4 regions of the Streptomyces sp. NPDC059092 genome follow, and region 2 is predicted to be linked to each of the others. Evidence: riboswitches for the same ligand, from Rfam matches in the RefSeq annotation. Region 2 holds a riboswitch; each other region holds the start of a gene.
The links. A riboswitch is a leader RNA that binds a small molecule or an ion and turns the genes downstream of it on or off. The one in region 2 is predicted to bind cyclic di-AMP.
Positions count from the first base shown of each region.

Region 1: it holds a riboswitch for cyclic di-AMP, as region 2 does, so the genes downstream of both, ACFXPL_RS35405 (M23 family metallopeptidase) here and ACFXPL_RS13030 (peptidoglycan DD-metalloendopeptidase family protein) in region 2, are expected to answer to the same signal.
Region 3: it holds a riboswitch for cyclic di-AMP, as region 2 does, so the genes downstream of both, ACFXPL_RS32330 (transglycosylase family protein) here and ACFXPL_RS13030 (peptidoglycan DD-metalloendopeptidase family protein) in region 2, are expected to answer to the same signal.
Region 4: it holds a riboswitch for cyclic di-AMP, as region 2 does, so the genes downstream of both, ACFXPL_RS31110 (M23 family metallopeptidase) here and ACFXPL_RS13030 (peptidoglycan DD-metalloendopeptidase family protein) in region 2, are expected to answer to the same signal.

Region 1 is NZ_JBHZEJ010000106.1:15,831-19,273, forward strand. Features, by position in the region: gene ACFXPL_RS35400 (M16 family metallopeptidase) at 1-1,264, shown strand, start outside; cyclic di-AMP (ydaO/yuaA leader) riboswitch at 1,450-1,617, shown strand; gene ACFXPL_RS35405 (M23 family metallopeptidase) at 1,630-2,424, shown strand; gene ACFXPL_RS35410 (GntR family transcriptional regulator) at 2,635-3,336, shown strand.
Region 2 is NZ_JBHZEJ010000017.1:20,206-23,648, forward strand. Features, by position in the region: gene ACFXPL_RS13030 (peptidoglycan DD-metalloendopeptidase family protein) at 1-854, opposite strand, end outside; cyclic di-AMP (ydaO/yuaA leader) riboswitch at 859-1,025, opposite strand; gene ACFXPL_RS13035 (tyrosine-protein phosphatase) at 1,464-2,276, shown strand; gene ACFXPL_RS13040 (DUF6126 family protein) at 2,307-2,480, opposite strand; gene ACFXPL_RS13045 (helix-turn-helix domain-containing protein) at 2,503-3,126, opposite strand; gene ACFXPL_RS13050 (aspartate aminotransferase family protein) at 3,252-3,443, opposite strand, start outside.
Region 3 is NZ_JBHZEJ010000081.1:8,783-12,225, forward strand. Features, by position in the region: gene eno (phosphopyruvate hydratase) at 1-212, opposite strand, end outside; gene ACFXPL_RS32330 (transglycosylase family protein) at 485-1,231, opposite strand; cyclic di-AMP (ydaO/yuaA leader) riboswitch at 1,237-1,409, opposite strand; gene ACFXPL_RS32335 (transglycosylase family protein) at 2,210-2,992, opposite strand; gene ACFXPL_RS32340 (cytochrome P450) at 3,201-3,443, opposite strand, start outside.
Region 4 is NZ_JBHZEJ010000074.1:18,438-21,880, reverse strand. Features, by position in the region: gene ACFXPL_RS31115 (PrsW family intramembrane metalloprotease) at 1-1,201, shown strand, start outside; gene ACFXPL_RS31110 (M23 family metallopeptidase) at 1,281-2,330, opposite strand; cyclic di-AMP (ydaO/yuaA leader) riboswitch at 2,342-2,496, opposite strand; gene ACFXPL_RS31105 (PP2C family protein-serine/threonine phosphatase) at 2,816-3,443, opposite strand, start outside.

The DNA.
Region 1 (3,443 bases), on a different contig from region 2:
GGTGGTGGCCGTCGAGATCAATCTCGACGCCCCGCTGGACGCCGAACCCGAAGGGCTCGACGGCATCGCCACGATCATGGCGCGGGCGCTCTCGGAGGGCACCGACAAGCACAGCGCCGAGGAGTTCGCCGCCGAGCTGGAGCGCTGCGGCGCCACCCTCGACGCGCACGCGGACCACCCGGGCCTGCGGGTCTCCCTGGAGGTCCCCGTCTCCCGGCTGCTCAAGGCGCTCGGCCTGCTCGCCGAGGCGCTGCGCGCCCCCGCCTTCGCGGACAGCGAGGTCGAACGGCTCGTACGGAACCGGCTCGACGAGATCCCGCACGAGACCGCCAACCCGGGCCGCCGTGCCGCCAAGCAGCTCTCCAGGGAGCTGTTCCCGGCCTCCCTGCGCATGTCACGACCGCGCCAGGGCACCGAGGAGACCGTGGAGCGCATCGACGCCGCGGGCGTCCGCGCCTTCTACGAGGCGCACGTACGCCCCGCGACGGCCACCGCGGTCATCGTCGGCGACCTCACCGGCGTCGACCTGGACGCGATCCTCGCGGACACCCTCGGCGCCTGGACGGGCGACACGGCCGCGCCCCGGCCCGTACCGCCGATCACGGCCGACGACACCGGCCGGGTGGTCATCGTGGACCGCCCCGGCGCCGTCCAGACGCAGCTTCTGATCGGCCGTATCGGCGCCGACCGGCACGACCGGGTCTGGCCCGCGCAGGTACTGGGCGCGTACTGCCTGGGCGGCACGCTCACCTCCCGGCTCGACCGCGTCCTGCGCGAGGAGAAGGGCTACACCTACGGCGTGCGCGCCTTCGGTCAGGTGCTGCGCTCCACCGCGCCGTCCTCCCCGGACGGGGCGACGGGCGCCGCGATGCTCGCCATCAGCGGCTCCGTGGACACCGCGTCCACGGGACCGGCGCTCGACGACCTCTGGACGGTGCTGCGCACCCTCGCGGCCGAAGGGCTCACGGACGCCGAGCGCGATGTGGCCGTGCAGAACCTGGTCGGGGTCGCGCCGTTGAAGTACGAGACGGCCGCCTCCGTCGCGGCCACGCTGGCCGACCAGGTCGAGCAGCACCTCCCGGACGACTTCCAGGCGCGGCTCTACGCGCGGCTGGCCGAGACGGGCACCGTCGAGGCGACGGCCGCGGCCGTCAACGCCTTCCCGGAGGACCGGCTCGTCACCGTCCTGGTCGGGGACGCGGCGCAGATCAAGGAGCCCGTCGAAGCTCTCGGAATCGGTGAAGTGACGGTTGTCACAGGCTGATTCGTCCGACGAGGGAACCCCGGCGACCGCGGTCGCCGGGGTTCTGCTTTATGTCCCCTTTGGTGGAAAGGATGCCTGTCTGCCCTGTGGTGTGCGCTACAAAAAACCTTGTCTGTTTGGTTATTGAAAGACGAGCCGCTTAGCGTCGGTCCGGCTGTTCGCCGTTGCGCCGCATCAGTGGCACCGGACAGCCATCGCCGAGTCCCCGTCAGGCGCGAGCCTGGGGAGCCGGGGACCCACGTCCCTGGGGTGAATCGGACGGCCTTCGCGAGCACACCGCGCGGAGGGGTCCGTAGGAGACCTTCCTGCTCCGAACCCGTCAGCTAACCCGGTAGGCGAGAGGGAAGGAAAGGACCAGCCACTTCATGGCGTTCACCCGTGCCACCGGGAAGCACCGCGCCCCGAACCGCATCACCTGCAAGGGCGCGAGCGCCGCCGGGTTCGCGACGCTGACCGCGACCGGCGTCATCGGCTCCCTCGCCTCCCCGGCGCTCGCCGCCGACAGCGGTACCGAGGCCGCCACGCACGCCGGGCTCACCCAGGTCATCGCCATCGGCGACGCCGTCGCCGGCGCGGTCGACGACCAGGCCGAGGCCCAGCGCCACGCGGCCGAGAAGGCCGAACGGCTGAAGGCCGAGGCCGCGGCGCGCGCCGCCGCGAAGGCCGAGGCTGAGCGCAAGGCGGAGGCCCGCGCGAAGGAGCTGCGTGAGGAGCGGGAGCGTGCCGCGCGCGCCGAGGAGCGCAAGCGGCTGGGCACCTTCCAGCTCCCCGTCGCCGGCTCGTACGTCACCACCGGCTACCACTCCGGCGGCTCCCTCTGGTCCTCCGGCAGCCACTCGGGCGTCGACTTCCGCGCCGCGTCCGGCACCTCGGTCGTGGCCGCCGGCGCGGGCACCGTCGTCGAGGCCGGCTGGGGCGGCTCGTACGGCAACAACATCGTCCTGAGGATGACGGACGGCACGTACACCCAGTACGGCCACCTCTCCTCGATCGGCGTCTCGGTCGGCCAGAGCGTCACCCCGGGCCAGCAGATCGGCCTCTCGGGCGCCACCGGCAACGTCACGGGGCCGCACCTCCACTTCGAGGCCAGGACGAGCGCCGACTACGGCTCCGACATGGACCCGGTCGCGTACCTCCGCACGCACGGCGTGGCGGTCTGACCGCTCCCCGCCCTCCCGCGCACCGTTTTCCGCCGAAGGCCCCGGCTCCCCGCCGGGGCCTTCGCCTTCTCCGCGCGTCGGCGCCCCGGGCTGGCCAAAAGATATCCATGGATTCCGGGCACCCATCGGAAATTCGCGTTGATTGCAATAGAGTCACGGAACAGGCGTCGATCGGCTGCGTTTCGCGCGGATTAAGGCGGAGGTTCGGACATGCGCATTCCCGCGCAATCGGTATGCACGGCTATTCGCGACGACATCGTCTCCGGGCTGTTCGAGCGGGGCGGCCGGCTCACCGAGGAGCAGCTCGCGCGGCGCTACGGCGTCTCCCGCGTCCCGGTGCGCGAAGCCCTGCGCACGCTGGAGTCGGAGGGCTTCGTGACCACGCGCCGTCATGCCGGCGCCTGTGTCGCGGAACCCACCGAGCAGGAGGCCGCCGACCTGCTGGAAGTGCGGCTGCTGCTGGAGCCCCTGGGCGCGGCGCGCGCCGCGCAGCGCCGTACGGAGGCCCACCTCAAGGTCCTGCGCGGCCTGGTCAGGCTGGGTCAGGAGCGGGCCCGCAGGGGCCAGGGCGAGGATCTGCGCGCGCTGGGCGCCTGGTTCCACGAGACGCTCGCGCAGGCGTCCGGAAGCCCCGCGCTCACCTCGCTGCTCACCCAGCTCCGGCACAAGATCGCCTGGATGTACGTGGTCGAGCAGCCCAGCCACCCGGTGGAGTCCTGGGCGGAGCACGGCGCGATCGTGGACGCCGTCGCGCGCGGCGACGGCGAACGCGCGCGGGCGCTCACCGCCCTGCACGCGGAGCACACGGTGGCGGTGCACCGGCTGCGCCGTCCGGGGCGCGGCCCCGACCACGGCCGGGAAAAGGTGAGGGCTTCGCAACACGCCGTAAACATCGCGAGCGCACGGCATTAACAATCGAGCCGTATACAAAGACAAGAAATAGGTGCGGCCTATTCTTTGCTGCCCGCACGAAAAGACGGAGCCGTGGGGGGGCGCGGTGGTGGGTGGACCGGGCCGGC
Region 2 (3,443 bases):
GAGAGGGACGAGAGGTGGGCGTACTGGGAGTACATCCCGTTGTCGTGCCGGATGACGATCTGGTTGCCGTACGAGCCACCGTCGCCGGCGGTCACGACGGTGCCCGCGCCGACCGCCTTCACGGTGGTGCCGGTGGAGGCCACGAAGTCCACACCGGTGTGGTAGCCGCTGGACCAGCTTCCGCCCGCGGCGCGGTACGCCGTACCGACACCGACGCCGTCGACCGGCAGGGTGAAGCCGGAAGCGCTGCTCCGCGCGGCGGAGTTGGCGGCGGGCGCCGCGCTCTTGGCCGCCGTGGAGGACTTGCCGGACGAGGCGGCCTTCGACGACGGCTTCGACGGCTCGGAGGCCCTCGACGGCTTCGAGGTCTTCGACGACTTCGAGGCGGTGGGCGCCTCCGAGCGGGCGGTCGCGGGCTTGCCGCCGATGGTGAGCTTCAGGCCGGGGTGGATCAGCCCGGGGTCGGCGCCGACGGCCTGGCGGTTGTCCTCGTACAGCCGCTGCCAGCCGCCCCGCACGTTCTGCTCGTCAGCGATCTTGGAGAGGTAGTCACCCGCGACCACCGCGTACGTGTGCACACTCGTGTCCGCCGACCGCGTCACCTGCGTCGCGGCGGCCCCCTGCGGCGCCGCGGCGGGCAGCTTCTGGGCGGTGTGCGCGGTGGCGGGCGCGGCCTGCGGGGCGGCGGCGGGCGCGGCCTGCGGGGCGGCGGCGGGCGCGGCCTGCTGCGCGGCGTGCGCGCCGGTGGCGCCGATGAGCGGCAGCGCGATGGCGGCGCCACCGGTTCCGGCGGCGATGAATCCGCGCGAGAACGGGTTGGTCCTCGGACGGCGGTGCTTACCCTTCGCGGGCATGGCGAATTCCTCTCCGGCGCCTGCGAGGTGAGCTGTCGGGTTCGGGCTGGAGATGCCCGGCCGCGCATGGTGCGCGACTTCACCCCGAGCCGTCCCTGATGCCGGAGCACCGGAACGGCGTACTACCTGGGTCCCCCGCTCCTGCCACGCGTGAATGGGTGGATGGTGTCCCCGAGGCGGCGGCAGGATTCGGCGTTCCGCTCGGATTGAGGGTGAACGTAGGCGAGTGGGACGGCCGGAACAAGCCACCCTTTTCCGTCGGCGGCGCACACTCCTCTCCGGCGGAAGATCGCCGGTCACCCTGCGTGGAGGCCTCCCTCCAAATCCCTTTCGAGGTGGCCTTTCCCTTTCGCCCCGCCGCCACGGAACGTCACGGATATGATCCTGCTCACCCGGCGACACCCATCTCCCCCTCGATCGGGGCAGGTTATATGGAATCAGTCAATCCGGATAGATGCCTGTTTGGGCGTTTCCTCCCCTCGCGTCCTGTCCGTACGCGGACGCTCCCGCACCACCGCGCGGAACCGATCAGCCTCCGAACAGATGTCGTAGGGTCAGCAACCGACTCCGCCGGCGAACAGCGCCGACGGCAGACCTGGAGGAGCAGGCGTGACGCAGCAGTCACCGCAGGTCCCGTCCACCGAGCCCGAGCTGTCCGGAGTACGCAACTTCCGTGATGTCGGCGGCCTGCCGACCGTGGACGGACGGCGGGTACGGTACGGCGCGCTCTACCGCAGCGGACATCTCGCCCACGCCACCGCCGACGACACCGTCTTCCTCGCCGGCCTGGGTCTGCACACGATCTTCGACTTCCGCAACTCCGCCGATCTGAAGCTCGACGGCGCGGACGTGGAGCTGACGGGCGTACGCCACGTGAACATCCCGCTCTCCGACCCGGCCGACGGCGCCGAGTTCTGGCGGATGGTCCGGCACGGCGACCTCGACCAGCTCCGCTCGCTCCTCGGGGACGGCAGAGCGGCGGCCCGGATGACCGGCTCGTACGGCGCGATCGTCACGCAGCGCACCGCGGAGCACAGCCGCCTGCTGCACGCGCTCGCCGCGGACAGCCTCCCGGCCCTGCTGCACTGCGCGGCGGGCAAGGACCGGGCCGGCATCTCGGTCGCCGTGGCGCTGCTCGCGGTCGGCGTCGAGCCGGAGGCGATCGAGGCGGACTACCTCAAGTCGAACGACCCCCACCGCCGCTACGCCTTCCGCCGCGCCGACCGCACGCCCGGCGCGGCCTCGGGCGAGGCGATGGCGCTGCTCAGCCCGCTCTTCGACGCCCGCGCCGGATACCTCGCCGCCGCCTTCGAAGCCATCGGGGAGACCTGGGGCTCCACCGACCGCTATCTGTCCGACGGCCTCGGCCTCACGCCCGAGACCCGCGAACGGCTGCGCGCCCGCCTCCTGGACGAGGGCTGACGCCGCCGCGTTCCGTCGCGTACCGGGCCGTCACTGCCCCTGGGCTCCGAGGTGGAAGAGGAGATAGAGGAAGGCCGCGAAGATATGGCCGGCCACCAGATAGGCGAAGAGCCGGATCACCAGCCCTCGCGGGAACGTCTTCTCCTCGTTCATCACATGTTCCGGCGCTCCCTCACGAGGCACCGGGTGCTCTGTCTCCGACATGGCGAAGGCCTCTCTCAGCAGGTCAGGCGGGATGGACCGGGCCACCGAGGCACAGGTCCGCGGTCGGGCTCTGGAGCAGGGTGTGGACGAACAGCAGCTCGGTCCCCTCGGGGCCGGCCGCCGCGATGCGGTGCGGGGTGAGCGAGTCGAAGTGCGCGCTGTCCCCGGGGCCGAGCAGATGCAGGGCGTCGCCCAGGCTCAGCCGGAGCCGGCCGTCGAGGACGTACAGCCACTCCTCCCCGGGGTGCACCCGGACCAGGTCGCCCTGAGCCCCGTACGGCACTTCCAGCCGCAGTGGCTGCATGGCGCGGCCGGGACCGCCCGCCTGGTGGTACGTCCAGCCGTCGGCCTCGACGGGTTCGGCCCGGCCGGCCCGGACGATCGGCTCGCGCTCCGGCGGTGTCTCGCCGAGCAGTTCGGAGATGGTCGTCCCGTAGATCCGGGCCAGCCCCAGCAGCATGGGCAGGGAGGGCTGTCTGCGGCCGGTCTCCAGCCGGGAGAGATGGGCGGGGGAGAGCCCCGCCCGCCGGGCGGCGGCCTCCAGGGTGAGCCGGCGGCCACGGCGCAGTTCACGCAGGCGCGGCGCGACGTCGGGAAGCTGGTCGGGCAGCGCGTCGGCCGCCTCTCCGGCGGGGGGTGTGCTCATGTGTCCATTGCGCCAGGAACTTTCCTCCGAGGCAAATTTCTTACCTCGGAGGCAAAAGCGTCCGGGACGAACCAGCCAGGCCACCGGGACGTGGGCGAGGCCTGGCCCCGTCTCCCAGCCGTCCCCTACCGGTTGGCGACGGCCTGCTTCACCAGTGTCCTGCCGAAGTCCCACATCAGTCCGCCCCCGCCGTGTGCGTCGTCCATCACAGCCGTGAAGGCGGCCACGAAGCGGTCCACCTCGCGTTCCCCGATGATCAGGGGCGGGATCAGTTTGATCACTTCGAGATGGTCGCCGGAGACCTGGGTGAGGATGCG
Region 3 (3,443 bases), on a different contig from region 2:
AGGACGGCCTTCTCGACACCCTTGCCCAGGTAGCGGTTGGCGTCTCCGTCGCGGAGTTCGACGGCCTCGAACGCACCGGTGGAGGCACCGGAGGGGACGGCAGCACGACCCGTGCTGCCGTCGTCGAGGCCGACCTCGACCTCGACCGTGGGGTTGCCACGGGAGTCGAGGATTTCCCGGGCTACGACGACGTCGATGGACGGCACGAGCATCTCCTTCTGGGATGTGACGCGTGGGTGCAGGGTCTCTTGGCCTTGCGCCATGAGCCTAACCGGCTCCGGGTCATCGGCCAGCCGGTGCCCGCCCCCTAAGACGCTCCCGCCCGTACGGACCGCCCGTACGGACCGTTCGTACGGACCGTTCGTACGGACCGTTCGTACGGACCGCCGCTACCGGCCGGTAGCGGGACCGGTGACGGCGAGCGGCGGATACGGGGCCCGACCCGGCGCGTACGGGGGTGACGCGCCGGGCCGGGGAGAACGGGTCAGCTCAGGTGGAGCTGCTGACCCGGGTAGATGACGTCCGCGTCGGGGACGATGTCCTTGTTCAGGTCGAAGACCTTCTCCCAGCCACCCTTGACCTTCTGGGCGGTGGCGATCTTGGAGAGGGTGTCGCCGGACTTGACCTTGTACTCGCCGTCACCCTTCTTGATCGTGGTGGGACGGCTCTGGCCGCGCGAGGCCGGCTGCGCCTCGTCACGGCTCGACTGCTGCGGCTGCGCCTGCTGGCTCGGGGCGGACTTCTGCGTACCGGAGTTGCTGGAGCCGCCGGAGTTGCTGGAGCTGCCCGAGTTGCTGGAGCTGGAGGAACCGGAGTCGGAACCGGAACCGGAGCCGGTCGAGCCGCCGCCGTTCGAGGCGCCGGAGAGGTTCACGCCGCAGTTCGGCCAGGCGCCCTTGCCCTGGCCCGCGAGGACCTTCTCGGCGACGGCTATCTGCTGCGACTTGGATGCCTGGTCGGCGCGCTGGGCGTAGGAGGTGCCGCCGTACGCGGCCCAGGTGGAGGGGGTGAACTGCAGGCCGCCGTAGAAGCCGTTACCCGTGTTGATCGACCAGTTGCCGCCGGACTCGCACTGGGCGACCTGGTCCCACTCGGAGGTGGTGGCGGCGGAGGCGGCGGTGGCACCGAGCAGGGGGGCCGCGACGGCGGCACCGGTGATCCCGGCGAGCGTCACGTAGCGAACGGCCTTGGACGGGCGACGGTGCTTGGCCTTGCTGGAACGCAGCTGCATGGAACACATCTCCTCACCGACGCCTACGAGGTGAGCTGTCGGGTTCGGGCCAATGAGTTGCCCGGCCGCGTGCTTGCACACGCGGCTTCACCCCAAGCCGGCCTCCAGCCGTCTCTCGACGGCCGGGCCCGGCACAAACCTTTGGGTCCCCCGCTCCTGCCTTCGGCGCTTGAAGCGACGATTACTCCCCCCGACCGACGGCAGGATTCGGCGTGACGGTCGACGAGGCCCGCGGTGCGAGCGGTTCAGACCGTAATCACAGCCCTGCCCGTTGTTCAAAGGAGCACATCCCGGAAAAAACGCCCTTACCTCCCCCGGCGGACAATACGTTTCCGCAGGTGAGAACCGGATTGACCCAACCCCCGGGGAGAAGAGCCCGAGTTGCGGCGAAGAGACCCTTGTCTCACTTGCACAGAAGTGGACATACGGTCGCTAACTGACCGTGTTCCGCCCGGAGATCGGAGGCGCTGGCCAGGACGGACGCAGCCGAAGAGACGTCAACGGGGCCCCGTTCAACGGCACTCGCCCGCGCCCGCCCCGGAGCCGCCCGCTCCGGTCGCGGGGCGGCCGACGCGGGTTGCCGGACCCGTCGGAACCGTGGCCGCCGGAGCCGTCCGCCCGGGGCGCCGAAACCGGCCGCTCCGACCCCGAAAGCGGCGGCTCCAGCCCCGGAACCAGGCGTTCCTGCCCTGGAATCAGACGCTCCGGTCGCCGGGGAACACACACCGGTGCCGAAGCCGCCCGCGGCCGTCGTCGGCACCGTGGGCGCCGGAGCCGGGAGGCCAGGGACCGGGGGGCCGGGGACCGGGAGCCGGCGGCCGGGGACCGGGGGCGCCGGAACCGGGGGCCCGGGGCGCCGGAGCAGCCCGCTCCGGACCCGGGACCGCTCTCCCCGGTCGCCGGAGCCGCAGGCCGCCAACGCCGGAACCGGCGGCTCCGGTCATCGGAACCGCCGGCCCCTGGCCTCGCGCGGGTGGCTCAGACCCAGCCGCCGACGACCTTCTGCCCGCCGGTCGCCAGGGTGAGGTGGCCGCCGACCGTGGTGACGACCCTCTCCACCTCGCGCTCCACGCCCTCCGTGAGCCTGCCCCCGTCACGCGCCCCTCCGGACCCGCGGGACGCGCGACTGTCCGCCCCGCGCTCCTCCGTCGTGCCGCCCGGCGTGGCGCTCTCGTCGGCCGCCTGGCCGCGGTGCTTGCCCTTGGACGCGCCGCCCTTGCCGTCGGCGTCGTCCTCGCCCGCCGCGGAACCGGTCGCCCCGGGGCTCGGGCTGGTGGAGTCCGAGGACTCCTTCCCGTTGTCCTCAGCGCCCGCGCCCTTGCCGGTGCCGGCCGCGTCGTCACCGGACCGCGAGGCGCTTTCCGACGGATCGGTCGACGGGCTTCCGGACGGGTCGGTGCTCTCGCCCCCGCCCGTCACGCCCTCCACGACGCCGGAGACGGCGCCGCCGACCGCCTTCGTCAGCCCGGAGACGCCGGCGCAACTGGACCACGCCTGCGCCCCCTGGGCGGCGAACACCTTCTCGGCCACGGATATCTGCTGCGAGCGGCTGGCGAGGTCGGGGCGCGCGGCGTAGTCCGCGCCCCCGAACTCGTCCCAGGTCTCCTGGGACATCTGGAGCCCGCCGTAGAACCCGTTGCCGAGGTCGGCGCTCCAGGTTCCGCCGCTCTCGCACTCGGCCACGTGGTCCCAGGTGGAGCCGTCCGCCGCGTTGGCGGCGCCGGCGCCGAGCAACGGGATCGCGATCGCGGATCCGGCCACCCCGGCGGCGACGAGAAGTGCAGGGGCCTGACGAGGTCGACGGTGTCGGCCGTTCCGGGACATGCGGTTGCCTTCCGTGTGACTGTCAATTCAACTCCGGCATGGTGTTGCCTGAGTCGACGTGAACGTAGCGGTACTCGAATGCTTGTCACAAGTCGATGCAGCGGAGATCACGTGAAAGTCACAGTATTGACGAACCGTCAGGCAATTACCGGCCGGACAATGGCGCGAACTGCACCGGAAGCGTACGCAATCCCCTCATGATGAGCCCGCCACGCCAGCGCAAATCGGAAGGATCTTCCGCAAGCCGCACATCGGGAAGGCGGGTCAGCAGGGTGGCGATCGCCGTCTGCCCCTCCACGCGGGCGAGCGGAGCGCCCAGGCAGTAGTGGATGCCGTGCCCGTATCCGAGGTGCTGATTGTCACGGCGCCCGAGGTCGAGCAGGTCGGG
Region 4 (3,443 bases), on a different contig from region 2:
CAGGGCGGTCAGGGCCGGGGCGTTGATCACGGTGCTCGCGCTCTGCGCGCTGGTGATCCTCGCGCTCGTCCGGGAGCAGACCGGGCCCCAGGGTTTCCTGGTGGGCCTCGGGCTGGCGGTTCTGCCCGTACCGCTGCTGGCCGCCGCCTTCCGCTGGCTGGACCGGGTCGAGCCGGGCCCGTGGACGAATCTGCTGTTCGCCTTCGCCTGGGGCGCCTTCGCGGCGGCGCTCGTCGCGATCATCGCGAACTCCTTCGCGACGGAGTGGATAGCCACCGCCACCGCGGACCCGGCCGGCGCGGAGTCCCTGGGCGCCACGGTGATAGCGCCGGTCGTCGAGGAGAGCGCGAAGGCGACGGCGATCCTGCTGATCTTCCTCTTCCGCCGGAGGAGCTTCACGGGGCTGGTCGACGGGGTCGTGATCGCGGGCTTCAGCGCGACCGGCTTCGCCTTCACGGAGAACATCCTCTATCTGGGCAACGCCTTCGGCGAGGACCAGACCCAGGGGCACTCCGGGCTGAACTCGGTCACGGCGGCGACCTTCTTCGTACGCGTCGTGATGTCGCCGTTCGCCCACCCGCTCTTCACGGCGGCGACGGGCATCGGCTTCGGCCTGGCGGCGGTGGCGGCCCGGCGCCAGAGGATCCGCCGCGTGGTCCTCCCGCTGCTCGGGCTGGCCCTCGCGATGGGCATGCACGCGCTGTGGAACGGCTCGGCGTCGCTGTTCGGGCCCTTCGGCTTCTACGCCGTGTACGGGGCGTTCATGATGCCGGTCTTCGGGCTGCTGACCTGGCTGGCGATCTGGAGCCGCCAGCGCGAGCTGCGGACGCTCGCGGCCGAGCTGCCCGCCTACGCCGCCGCGGGCTGGCTGGCCCCGGCCGCGCCCCTCGCGCTCTCCTCGATGCGGGCCCGCACCATGGCGCGGGGGTTCGCGAGCCGCAGCCACGGACCCGCCGCGGCGCGGGCGGTCGGGGAGTACGAGGCCTTCGCGACGTCCCTGGCGTTCCTGCGCCACCGGGCCGGACGCGACCCGGTCGGCCCGGACTTCGTGGAGCGCGAGCAGGAGCTGCTGCACCACCTGTGGGAGCGCAAGGAGATAGCCGGGCCCGCGCTGACGTACGCGGCGCGGGCCACCGGCCGGGTGCGGGTGCCGCCGCCGTACATCGACTACGACGGCTACAACCCGTACCGCCAGTACTGACCTCCCGGGGTGACGGGGGCCTGGACAGGGGGCACGGGTCGGGCGGAATCGCGAAGCCTGGCGGGGGCGGTGACGTGCGTCAGGGGTTGATGCCCTTGCCGTTCAGCCAGGCCATCGGGTCGATGCCCGTGCCGCCCGACGTGTGGACCTCCAGGTGGAGGTGCGGCCCGGTCACGTTGCCGGTCGCGCCGACGCGGCCGATGACCTCGCCGGTGGAGACCTTCTGACCGGCGCTGACGGAGAGGGAGGACTGGTGCGCGTACCAGATCTCCGTACCGTCATCCAGCTCCAGGACCGTGCGGTAGCCGTACGAGCCCGACCAGCCGGCCGACTTGACGGTGCCGCTGTGCACGGCCTTGATCGGGGTGCCCGTCGGCGCCGCGAAGTCCAGGCCGGTGTGGTAGCCGGAGGACCAGAGGGAGCCGGACTGGCCGAAGGAGGAGGTGAGGGTGTACGAGGAGGTGGGGAGCGAGTAGCTGGCCGCCAGCTTGGCGAGACGCTCCTTCTCGGCCTTGGCCTCGGCCTCCGCCTTGGCCTTCTTCTCGGCCGCCTCGATCTTCTCCTGCGCGTCCGTCTGACGCGCCTTGGCCTGGGCCGCGGCCTTCTCGGCCGCCGCGTCCTGCACCGCGGCCCGCTGCGTCGCGTCGGCCTCGGTCTGCTGCCGCTCGGCCTGCTGGAGGATGCGGGCGCGCAGCGCCTCGCCGGCGTCGGTGGCGCCCTGTTCCGCGTCCGAGGCCGTCAGCCCGGCGGTGGTCAGCGGCTCACCGGCCAGCACGTCGGAGTCGGAGTCGTCCGAGCTGAGATAGCTCATCCCCGGCAGGGACTTGGCGTCGGGAAGATTGTCCGCGATGGCATCGGGCAGGGATATGGAGACCGCGGGCTTGTCCTGGGCGGTGGCGATGCCGCCCGCGCCGACGGCGGCGATGACGCCGACGCCGAGGACGGTGGAGCTGCGCGCGAGCCCGTTGCGCTGCTTGGCGACGCGGTGCTTGCCGCGTACGGGGCGGACGGACTCCTCGGTGGGGTTCCACTCCCCCCAGGTCCCGGGCGCCTCGTTCTCACCGCCGCTGCCGAAGGAGTGGGGTGCGTAGGTCGCCGTTGCCGTGGGGGCAGGCTGGTTGGACGCCACTGAGGCGTGCTCCTTTCCTTCCTTCTCGCCTACCGGGTTAGCTGACGGGTTCGGAGCAGGAAGGTCTCCTACGGGTGCCCCCCGCCGCACAAGGCGGCAAGTAGCTCCCGATTCACCCCAATTGGTGGTTCCCCGGTTCCCTCGCGGAATTCGGCGCACACGCACGGTGCCATCTCTGACGACGGCTGGGACGACCGCGCTGCGTTATCGAACGTTAATAGAGACCAGGGCGTTATTCCAAGCTGTTCCCAGTGATCGTTAACGACTTCGCATCGGATGTACCGGGACACAAGGACGCACATCGGGGCGAGTTGACCGATGCCCCCGGCATATCGATCCACTACACATACCTGACGGTATGTCATATGTTATGCGGAGGGAGACGCACCGATTACCGTTCGTGACCGGCGATCGTGAAGCCGCGGAGCCGCGGAGCCGGAGCCTCGAAGTCGTGAAGCCGCGAACCGGTGAGGCCGTGGAGCCCGTCAGGTGACGATCGGCATCGTCCTGCGCCGCTCCGGCTCCCCCTCCCCGGGCCGGCTGACCGCCAGCAGCGCCATGTCGTCCTGACTGCCGCCGCCCGTGTGCCGCCGTACGTCGTCGATCAGCGCCTGGAGCATCTCGTCGGGCCCCTGGAAGATCCGCCCGTCGAGCCGCTCGCGCGGAACGTAGAAGACCCCCTGGGTGTCGCGCGCCTCGGTGAGCCCGTCCGTGTAGAAGAGCAGCGTCGCGCCGTCCGGGTACACGGACTGCTCCGCCCGGTCCGGCCACGCGCCCAGCTCACTCATGCCGAGGGGCAGCGCGGGGTCCTGCGCCGCCAGCATCGTCACGGCTCCGTCGTGGCACATCAGCAGCGGCTCGGGATGGCCCCGGTTGACGAGCCGTACGACGTCCTCGCCGTGCGGGATCTCCGCCAGTACGGCCGTGGTGAACCCCTCGAAGACATCGAGCCCGTCCCGCCGCGTCCCCTCGCGCAGGAGCGAGCGCTCCAGCCGCTGCGCGACGCCCTCCAGCGAGCTCTCCTGCTCCGCCGCCTCCCGGAACGACCCGATGATCACGGCGACCGCCTCGACCGCCTCCAGCCCCTTCCCCCGTACGTCGCCGACCACCAGC